Regions from separate parts of the Streptomyces sp. NBC_01142 genome, predicted to be linked through region 2. Evidence: riboswitches for the same ligand, from Rfam matches in the RefSeq annotation. Region 2 holds a riboswitch; the other holds the start of a gene.
The links. A riboswitch is a leader RNA that binds a small molecule or an ion and turns the genes downstream of it on or off. The one in region 2 is predicted to bind thiamine pyrophosphate.

Region 1 (4,205 bases), on a different contig from region 2:
TCGCGACGGTGGTGAGCTCGGTGCCGCTCGCGACGAGGGAGCGTTCGAGTACGTCGAGGCTGGGCGCCCCTCCCGTACCCATGATCAGCCGGGAGTTGAAGGCGGTGTCGCCGATGGTGAGACGGTCGTCGGCCACGGCTGATCAGCCTCCCTGCACTGCGGTGAGGACTTCGACGCGGTCGCCGTCGCCCAGATGTGTGCCGGCCCACTGGCTGCGCGGGACGACCGTCTCGTTGAGCGCGGCGGCGACTCCGGACGGGGCGGCGCTGAGACCGGCGACCAGGGCGTCCAGGGTGGTTCCGACGGCAAGCTCGCGCGCCTCGCCGTTGACGGAGACGTTCAGGACGTTCATGCGGGCTGCTCCTGAGGTACGGGGGAGAAGCGGCGAGGGGTGAACGCGCGGGCCTCGTCGGGCAGTTCGCCGGTGACCAGCACCTCGGACATCACATCGCCGGTGACGGGAGTCAGAAGCACCCCGTTGCGGTGGTGCCCGGTGGCCAGATGCAGGCCGGGCAGGGCGGTCGGGCCCAGCAGCGGGGCATTGTCGGGGGAGGCGGGGCGCAGTCCGGCGCGGGTCTCGGTGAGCGGCAGCTCGGTGAGGCCCGGCACCAGCTCGTGCGCGTCGCGCAGCAGCTCGTACACCCCGCCCGCGGTGACCGTGGTGTCCCAGCCGAGCTCCTCGCTGGTCGCGCCCACGACCAGCTCGCCGTTCTCGCGCGGCACCAGATAGACATGGCTGCCGCGCACCACGGCCCGGACGGTGCGCGAGAGGAAGGGCGCGTACGGACGCGGCACCGTGAGGCGCAGTACCTGGCCCTTCACCGGCCGCACCGGTGGCAGGACGTCCTTCGGTACGCCACCGAGCCTGCCGCTCAGCGAACCGGCCGCCAGTACCACCTGGTCCGCGGCGAGTTCCGTTCCTCCCCCGGAGCCGCCGGCCCGGGAGGGTCCCCCCGCCAGTACGGCCCCGGCTGCCCGGTCCCGTACCACCGAGAGCCGCTCCGCCCAGCCGCGGTGGAAGATCACCCCCGCCCGCTCGCAGGCCGTCAGCAGGGCCGCGGCCAGCCGCCGTGGATCGACCTGGTGGTCGCCGTCCACCCGCAGGCCACCGCGTACACCGGGGGCGAGCATCGGCTCCAGGCGGCGGCATTCGCGCCCGGACAGCCACTCCGACTGCAGTCCGGACCGGCGCTGCAGGGCGTGCAGTTCCCGAAGGTGCGCGCGGTCGTCGGCGTCGAGCGCGACGGCGAGCGTTCCGCAGGCGCGGTGGCCGACGGACTGCCCGCTCGCCTCCTCCAGCTCCGCGACGAAGGCGGGATAGCGCCGTGCGGATTCCAGATTGAGAGCGAGCAGCGTCTGCTCGCCGTAGTGGAGTTCGGTGACGGCGGCGAGCATGCCGGCCGCGACCTGTGCGGCCCCGCCGCCCGGCTCCGGATCGACGACGGCGACGCGCAGTCCACGCTGCGCCGCCCGCCAGGCCGTGACCAGGCCGATGATTCCGCCCCCGACAACGAGGACATCCGATGTACGCGACATGGGCGTCCAGCCCCTCCCTTCGCCGGCATGACCCGGATCAGGTTCGTACGGTCGGAGGCCGTCCAGCCTCCCTCTCAGCCCGGTGCGTCCGGGCTCCCGCGAGTGTCTTACGGTGGCCACCCTAACCCCAGGCCCCAACGCGCAGTAAGGGAGCAGCCCCAGTGGTGACGTCGCTCGACGGACTCGTACTCTCGCCGGTCGCCGACCAGGCTCCGGGCCAGGTGGGAACCCGGACCCGGTTCACGTACCACGAGCGGGAAGGCCGGATCTGGGCCGAGTACGAGGGGGGTGATGTGATCCGCGGCCATCTTGTCGGGACCCGGGAAGGCGACCGGCTGGACTTCCGTTATGTGCAGTTGAAGACGGACGGCGGGACGTCCTGCGGGCACTGCGTCTCCATCGTGGTCGAGCTCGAGGACGGGCGAGTGCGCCTCGAGGAGACCTGGGAATGGGAGTCCCAGGAGGGCAGCGGGACGAGCGTCGTCGAGCAACTCCCTTCCTGACGATTCGTCAGCTGCTTAAGATGATCAGGTGAACGAGCGGCAGCAGCAGACAGAGCAGCACCGGCGGCACCGGCGGGTCGTCGTGGCCGGCGCGGGAATGGCCGGTGTGCAGACCGCGGTGGCCCTGCGCGAGCAGGGCTTCACCGGCCCGGTCACCCTGATCGGCGCGGAGCCCCACCAGCCCTACGACAGGCCCCCACTCTCCAAGGCCATCCTGCTGGGGGAGGCGGAGGGTTCGGCCTTCGACGTCGACTTCGAGGCGATCGAGGTCGACCTGCGGCTGGGCTGCGAGGTGACCGGCGTACGCTCCGACGCGCACGAACTGGACACCGGCGCCGGGCCGGTTCCCTACGACGTCCTGGTCATCGCCACCGGCGCCGAGCCGATCACCCTGCCGGGTACCGAGGGCGTCCCCGGCGTCCATCTGCTGCGTACCCTCGACGACGCGGCACGGCTGCGCCCCGTCCTCGCCGAACAGCACGACATCGTGGTCGTCGGCGCGGGCTGGATCGGCGCGGAGTTCGCGACCGCCGCCCGCGCCGCGGGCTGCACGGTCACCGTCGTCGAGGCCGCGGAGCGCCCGCTGGCGGCGGCCCTGCCCGCCGAGGTCGCCGCCCCGATGACCGACTGGTACGCGGAGTACGGCACCGAGCTGCTCACCCACGCGCGCGTGGCCGACGTCGAGCCGGGCGAGGTGATCCTGGCGGACGGACGGCACCTCCCGGCCGGCGCAGTGGTCGTCGGCATCGGCGCGCGGCCCGCCACCGCCTGGCTCGCCGGATCCGGCATCGCACTCGGTCCGGAGGGCGCCATCACCGCGGACGAGTATCTGCGCACCTCGCTGCCCGATGTGTACGCCGTCGGGGACTGCGCCTCCTTCCCGTCCGGCCGCTACGGCGAGCGGCTGCTCGTGCACCACTGGGACAACGCTCTCCAGGGGCCGCGCACGGTCGCCGCCAACATCATCGGAAGGGGTGCCGGCGGTGAGCCGGCGCAGATCTACGACCCGGTGCCGTACTTCTGGTCCGAGCAGTTCGGCCGTTTCGTGCAGTACGCGGGGCATCACGCGGCCGCCGACACGACGGTGTGGCGGGGCGATCCGGCGAGCGCCGCCTGGACGGTGCTCTGGCTGCGGGAGGGCGTGCTGGTGGCGCTCCTCGCCGTCGGCAGGGCCCGCGATCTGGCGCAAGGGCGCAAACTCATCCTGGCCGGCGCGCGGCTGGATCCGGAGCGCTCGGCCGATCCTTCCGTCCCTCTGAAGGCGGCAGCTCTCTAGGGTCTGGCTACCCACTGTCAGTCCGGGATGGCAGGCTTGTCCTGTGACCGAGATTGACGCAAAGATCGATGCTCTCGTCCCCGCCTGGCTCCACCTTCCCGACATCGCGGAAATGCTCGATGTCGAGGTGACACGCGTACGGCAGCTGGTCAAGGAAGGCCAGCTGATCGCCGTACGCCGTGGTGAGAACCGGGCGCTTCAGGTGCCTGCCGCCTTCATCGACGGCGACAAGGTGGTCAAGGGTCTCGCCGGGACCCTGACACTCCTGAAGGACGACGGCTTCTCCGACGAAGAGATGCTCGAGTGGCTCTTCACTCCCGACCCCACCCTGCCGGGCACGCCCGCGCAGGCGCTCAGCGAGAATCGCGGCACGGAGGTGAAGCGCCGGGCCCAGGCGCTCGCCGTCTGACGTCCTGAAGACACCACCACACGCGCTGTACGGGCAGGGGCCGGTTGCTCCTGCCCGTACACCGCCGATCCCACGGGGGGAATCACCCATGTCCACGGCTCGTGCGCTGCTGTCCGACGCCCGGCTCTATCTGTGCACGGATGCCCGCAGGCGACAGGGAGATCTCCCCGGGTTCCTCGACGCCGTGCTCGCCTCCGGGGTCGACATCGTGCAGCTGCGCGACAAGGGCATGGAGGCGGGCGAGGAGCTGGAGCATCTCCAGGTCTTCGCCGACGCCTGCCGCCGCCACGGCAAGCTGCTCGCGGTGAACGACCGCGCCGACGTGGCGCACGCCATCGGCTCCGGGGTGCTCCATCTGGGGCAGGGCGATCTGCCCGTCCGGGCCGCCCGCGCGATCCTCGGCGACGACGTGGTGATCGGCCGCTCCACGCACGGCGAGTCCGAGGTGGACGCGGCCGTCGCAGAGCCGGGCGTGGACTAC
Region 2 (4,205 bases):
CCTCGCCCATGAGCGAGAAGGCGGCTGGGCCCGGGGCGTCGGTGCTCCGCACCACCGCGCAACCCGGTGTCGGGAGGACGGTGGCGCTCTCGGGAGCCCTTTGGCTCATCCCTTGTGCACCGGCGGCCGAGGCGAGTGCGAACGACACGGCGAGCGGTGGTGTCAGGAGAGCGAGGCAACGTCTGCGGTTCATAGGTCCACCCTCGGATGGGCGGGCTGACCTTACAGCCCTGGTCCCGCCACTATTGCGCGAGGCCCATGACCGCGGCGTGACGCCGACGTGACGAGGGACCCGGGGAACGGGCGGGCGGCCGCCGCCCGGCCGTCCGGATCCCGCGCCTCCGACGCGGTATGCCCTGGTGGGGCGGCGGGGCAGACTCATCTCGGAAGGACGGCCGGCCGGGCCGACCGCGCGGTGCACGACAACGGTGCAGTGCGCGTGACTTCGTGCTGCGACGGGTCCCGGTTCACAGCACTCCAAGGTCAGTGTCCGGTCGGCAGTAGGGGCACGCCGTAATGCCGTCCTCTGTGATCGCGCGAAGTGCCTGCTCACGGGTCAGCGGCCGGGTGGCATTGCCGGCCATCCCGCAGTCGCTGGTGTGGACGGCGTCGGGGGTCGGCCGCCCGCCTGCTCGCTGCATGGAAAGCCTCCACTCCGGCACGCGTGGGGGCAGCGTGCGGGCTGCGCGTGCGGCCGCCGCTTCCTGCTTCTCCAGCTCGGCGATGGTCTCGTCCGTGCGGCGCAGCTGCCAGGCCAGCCACTGGCGGACGCTGCGCAGGCGCTCCAGGCGAGGCACTTGTTCGGACACGTGTTCGAGTCTAGGTCCTGGTGGGGCCGCTGCACGACAGAGCCCGTCCTGGGGCGGGGGAGGGCTCTGTCACGTGCGTCGGCTCCTGAGGGTGTGGCGGTACAGCCCTGCTTTCCCTCCCGCTGTCGCTGTGGCCAGCCGGAATTGCTCTGAGGCTGGGTCGTCCGAGGATGCCCAACAGCCACCGGCAACGACCGGCAACGCCTGCCCCGGGTCTCGGCGATTGCAGGTCACGACACTCCATCTGCGACACTCGAGGCACCATGCCCAAGCCCGGAGAACTCACTTTCGTCGCGCCCCGCGGAGCCAAGAAGCCACCGCGGCACCTTGCCGACCTCACGCCCGCCGAGCGCAAGGACGCCGTCGCCGCGATCGGCGAGAAGCCGTTCCGCGCCAAGCAGCTCTCGCAGCACTACTTCGCGCGATACGCCCACGACCCGGCCCAGTGGACCGACATCCCTGCGGCTGCGCGCGAGAAGCTCGCCTCCGAGCTGCTCCCCGATCTGATGTCCGTCGTACGGCACATCTCGTGCGACGACGACACGACCCGCAAGACGCTCTGGCGGCTGCACGACGGCACGCTCGTCGAGTCCGTGCTGATGCGCTACCCGGACCGGGTGACGATGTGCATCTCGTCGCAGGCCGGCTGCGGGATGAACTGCCCCTTCTGCGCGACGGGCCAGGCCGGTCTCGACCGCAATCTGTCGACCGCGGAGATCGTGCACCAGATCGTCGACGGCATGCGCGCCCTGCGCGACGGCGAGGTGCCCGGCGGTCCGGCGCGGCTGTCGAACATCGTCTTCATGGGGATGGGGGAGCCGCTCGCCAACTACAAGCGGGTCGTCGGCTCCATCCGGCGGCTGACCGACCCCGAGCCGGACGGGCTCGGGCTCTCGCAGCGCGGGATCACCGTCTCCACCGTCGGTCTGGTGCCCGCGATGCTGCGCTTCGCCGACGAGGGCTTCAAGTGCCGGCTGGCCGTCTCGCTGCACGCGCCGGACGACGAGCTGCGCGACACCCTGGTTCCGGTGAACACCCGGTGGAAGGTCCGCGAGGTGCTGGACGCCGCGTGGGAGTACGCGGAGAAGTCCGGCCGCCGGATCTCCATCGAGTACGCCCTGATCCGCGACATCAACGACCAGGCGTGGCGGGGTGATCTGCTGGGCCGGCTGCTCAAGGGCAAGCGGGTCCATGTCAATCTCATCCCGCTGAACCCGACGCCGGGATCGAAGTGGACCGCCTCCCGTCCCGAGGACGAGAAGGCGTTCGTGGATGCCATCGCGGCGCACGGGGTGCCCGTGACGGTTCGCGATACCCGTGGCCAGGAGATCGACGGAGCGTGCGGACAGCTGGCCGCTTCGGAGCGTTAGGTTCCGTGTAACCTGACGGGAAACATCTGCATATTCCGACAGGGGAGCGCCACAGCGCTGAGAGTGCGACACCGTCAGGTCGCAGACCCTCTGAACCTTGCCCAGGTCATTCTGGGTAGGAAGTTCGGTCATTACTCACAAGCTGTTGCGCCCTGCCCGGATCCTGCTCAGGACCGGGCAGGGCCGCGTCTCTTCCTGGTCATCTCCAGGAGGAATCCGATGAGCACCACCAAGAAGATCACGGTCACCGCGCTGGCCGCTGCGCTGGGTGTCTCCACGCTCGCCGCCTGTGGCGGGGAGGCAAAGGACTCCGCGGACGGCGGTGCCACGTCCAAGACCGTGACGCTGGTCAGCCATGAATCGTTCGCCGCCTCGGCCTCCGTGCTGAAGGAGTTCACCAAGGAGACCGGCTACACGGTCAAGGTGCTCAAGAGCGGGGACGCAGGCGCGGCCCTCAACAAGGAGATCCTCACCAAGGGCTCCCCCCAGGGCGATGTCTTCTTCGGCGTCGACAACACCCTGCTCTCGCGTGCGCTCGACAACGGCCTGTTCACGCCGTACGAGGCCAAGGGCCTGGCCCAGGTCACCGACGAGGTCCAGCTCGACAAGGACCAGCACCGCGTCACGCCCGTCGACACCGGCGACATCTGCGTCAACTACGACAAGAAGTACTTCGCCGACAAGAAGCTCGCTCCGCCGCAGACCTTCGACGATCTGGCCGACCCCGCCTACAAGGACCTGCTGGTCGTCGAGAATGCCGCGACCTCCTCGCCCGGCCTCGGATTCCTGCTCGGCTCCGTCGGCAAGTACGGCGACGACGGCTGGCAGGACTACTGGAAGAAGCTGAAGGACAACGGCGTCAAGGTCGTGGACGGCTGGGACCAGGCTTACAACGAGGAGTTCTCCGGCTCCGCGGGCGGCAAGAAGGCCAAGGCCGACCGCCCGCTGGTCGTCTCCTACGCCTCCAGCCCGCCGGTCGAGGTGCTCTTCGCCGAGCCGCAGCCGGCCGAGGCACCGACCGGTGTCGCGACCGGCACCTGCTTCCGTCAGACCGAGTTCGCGGGTCTGCTCAAGGGCGCGAAGAACGAGGCGGGCGGCAAGGCCCTGCTGGACTTCCTGGTCTCCAAGAAGTTCCAGGAGGACATGCCGCTGAAGATGTTCGTCAACCCGGTGGTCAAGGACGCCAAGCTGCCCGAGGTGTTCACCAAGCACGGCGTCGTGGTCGACAAGCCGGAGACCGTGTCCCCCGAGGAGATCGCCGAGAACCGTGAGCAGTGGGTCCAGTCGTGGTCCTCGCTCGTACTGAAGTAAGGAAGTCGCTGCGCGGGAATGCGGCGCGGCTCGGACTGATGGCCGGGCCCGTCGTGTTCTTCGCGGTCTTCTTCGCCTACCCCGTGGCCGCGATCGTCGGCCGGGGTCTCCAGATCGACGGGGTATGGCAGTTCGGCCGGATCGGCGAGGTCCTCGGCCGCTCCGACATTCTGCGCGTCCTGTGGTTCACCACCTGGCAGGCGCTCGCCTCCACCGCGCTCACCCTGCTGATCGCCCTGCCCGGCGCGTACGTCTTCGCCCGCCTCGACTTTCCCGGCAAGCAGCTGCTGCGGGCCGTGGTCACTGTTCCGTTCGTGCTGCCGACCGTTGTCGTCGGGACGGCGTTCCTGGCGCTGCTGGGGCGCGGCGGGCTCCTCGACGAAATGTGGGGTCTGCGGCTGGACACGACGGTGTGGTCGATCCTGCTCGCGCATGTCTTCTTCAACTACGCCGTGGTCGTACGGACCGTGGGCGGTCTGTGGTCGCAACTCGATCCGCGCCAGGAGGAGGCCGCCCGGGTGCTCGGTGCCGGACGGTTCGCGGCGTGGCGGCGCGTGACTCTGCCGGCGCTCGGGCCCGCCGTGGCCGCGGCCGCCCTCATGGTCTTCCTCTTCACCTTCACCTCCTTCGGTGTCGTACAGATCCTCGGCGGACCGACCTTCGCCACCCTCGAAGTGGAGATCTACCGGCAGACCGCCCAGCTGCTCGACCTGCC

Region 1: it holds a riboswitch for thiamine pyrophosphate, as region 2 does, so the genes downstream of both, thiO (glycine oxidase ThiO) here and OG883_RS07180 (thiamine ABC transporter substrate binding subunit) in region 2, are expected to answer to the same signal.

The regions. Positions count from the first base shown of each region.
Region 1 is NZ_JAPEOR010000002.1:987,337-991,541, reverse strand. Features, by position in the region: gene OG883_RS21935 (thiazole synthase) at 1-136, opposite strand, end outside; gene thiS (sulfur carrier protein ThiS) at 143-352, opposite strand; gene thiO (glycine oxidase ThiO) at 349-1,536, opposite strand; TPP riboswitch at 1,534-1,646, opposite strand; gene OG883_RS21920 (hypothetical protein) at 1,698-2,039, shown strand; gene OG883_RS21915 (NAD(P)/FAD-dependent oxidoreductase) at 2,137-3,315, shown strand; gene OG883_RS21910 (Rv2175c family DNA-binding protein) at 3,359-3,724, shown strand; gene thiE (thiamine phosphate synthase) at 3,813-4,205, shown strand, end outside.
Region 2 is NZ_JAPEOR010000001.1:1,520,911-1,525,115, forward strand. Features, by position in the region: gene OG883_RS07165 (hypothetical protein) at 1-193, opposite strand, end outside; gene OG883_RS07170 (DUF6233 domain-containing protein) at 468-809, opposite strand; gene rlmN (23S rRNA (adenine(2503)-C(2))-methyltransferase RlmN) at 1,073-2,179, shown strand; TPP riboswitch at 2,210-2,319, shown strand; gene OG883_RS07180 (thiamine ABC transporter substrate binding subunit) at 2,399-3,490, shown strand; gene OG883_RS07185 (iron ABC transporter permease) at 3,529-4,205, shown strand, end outside.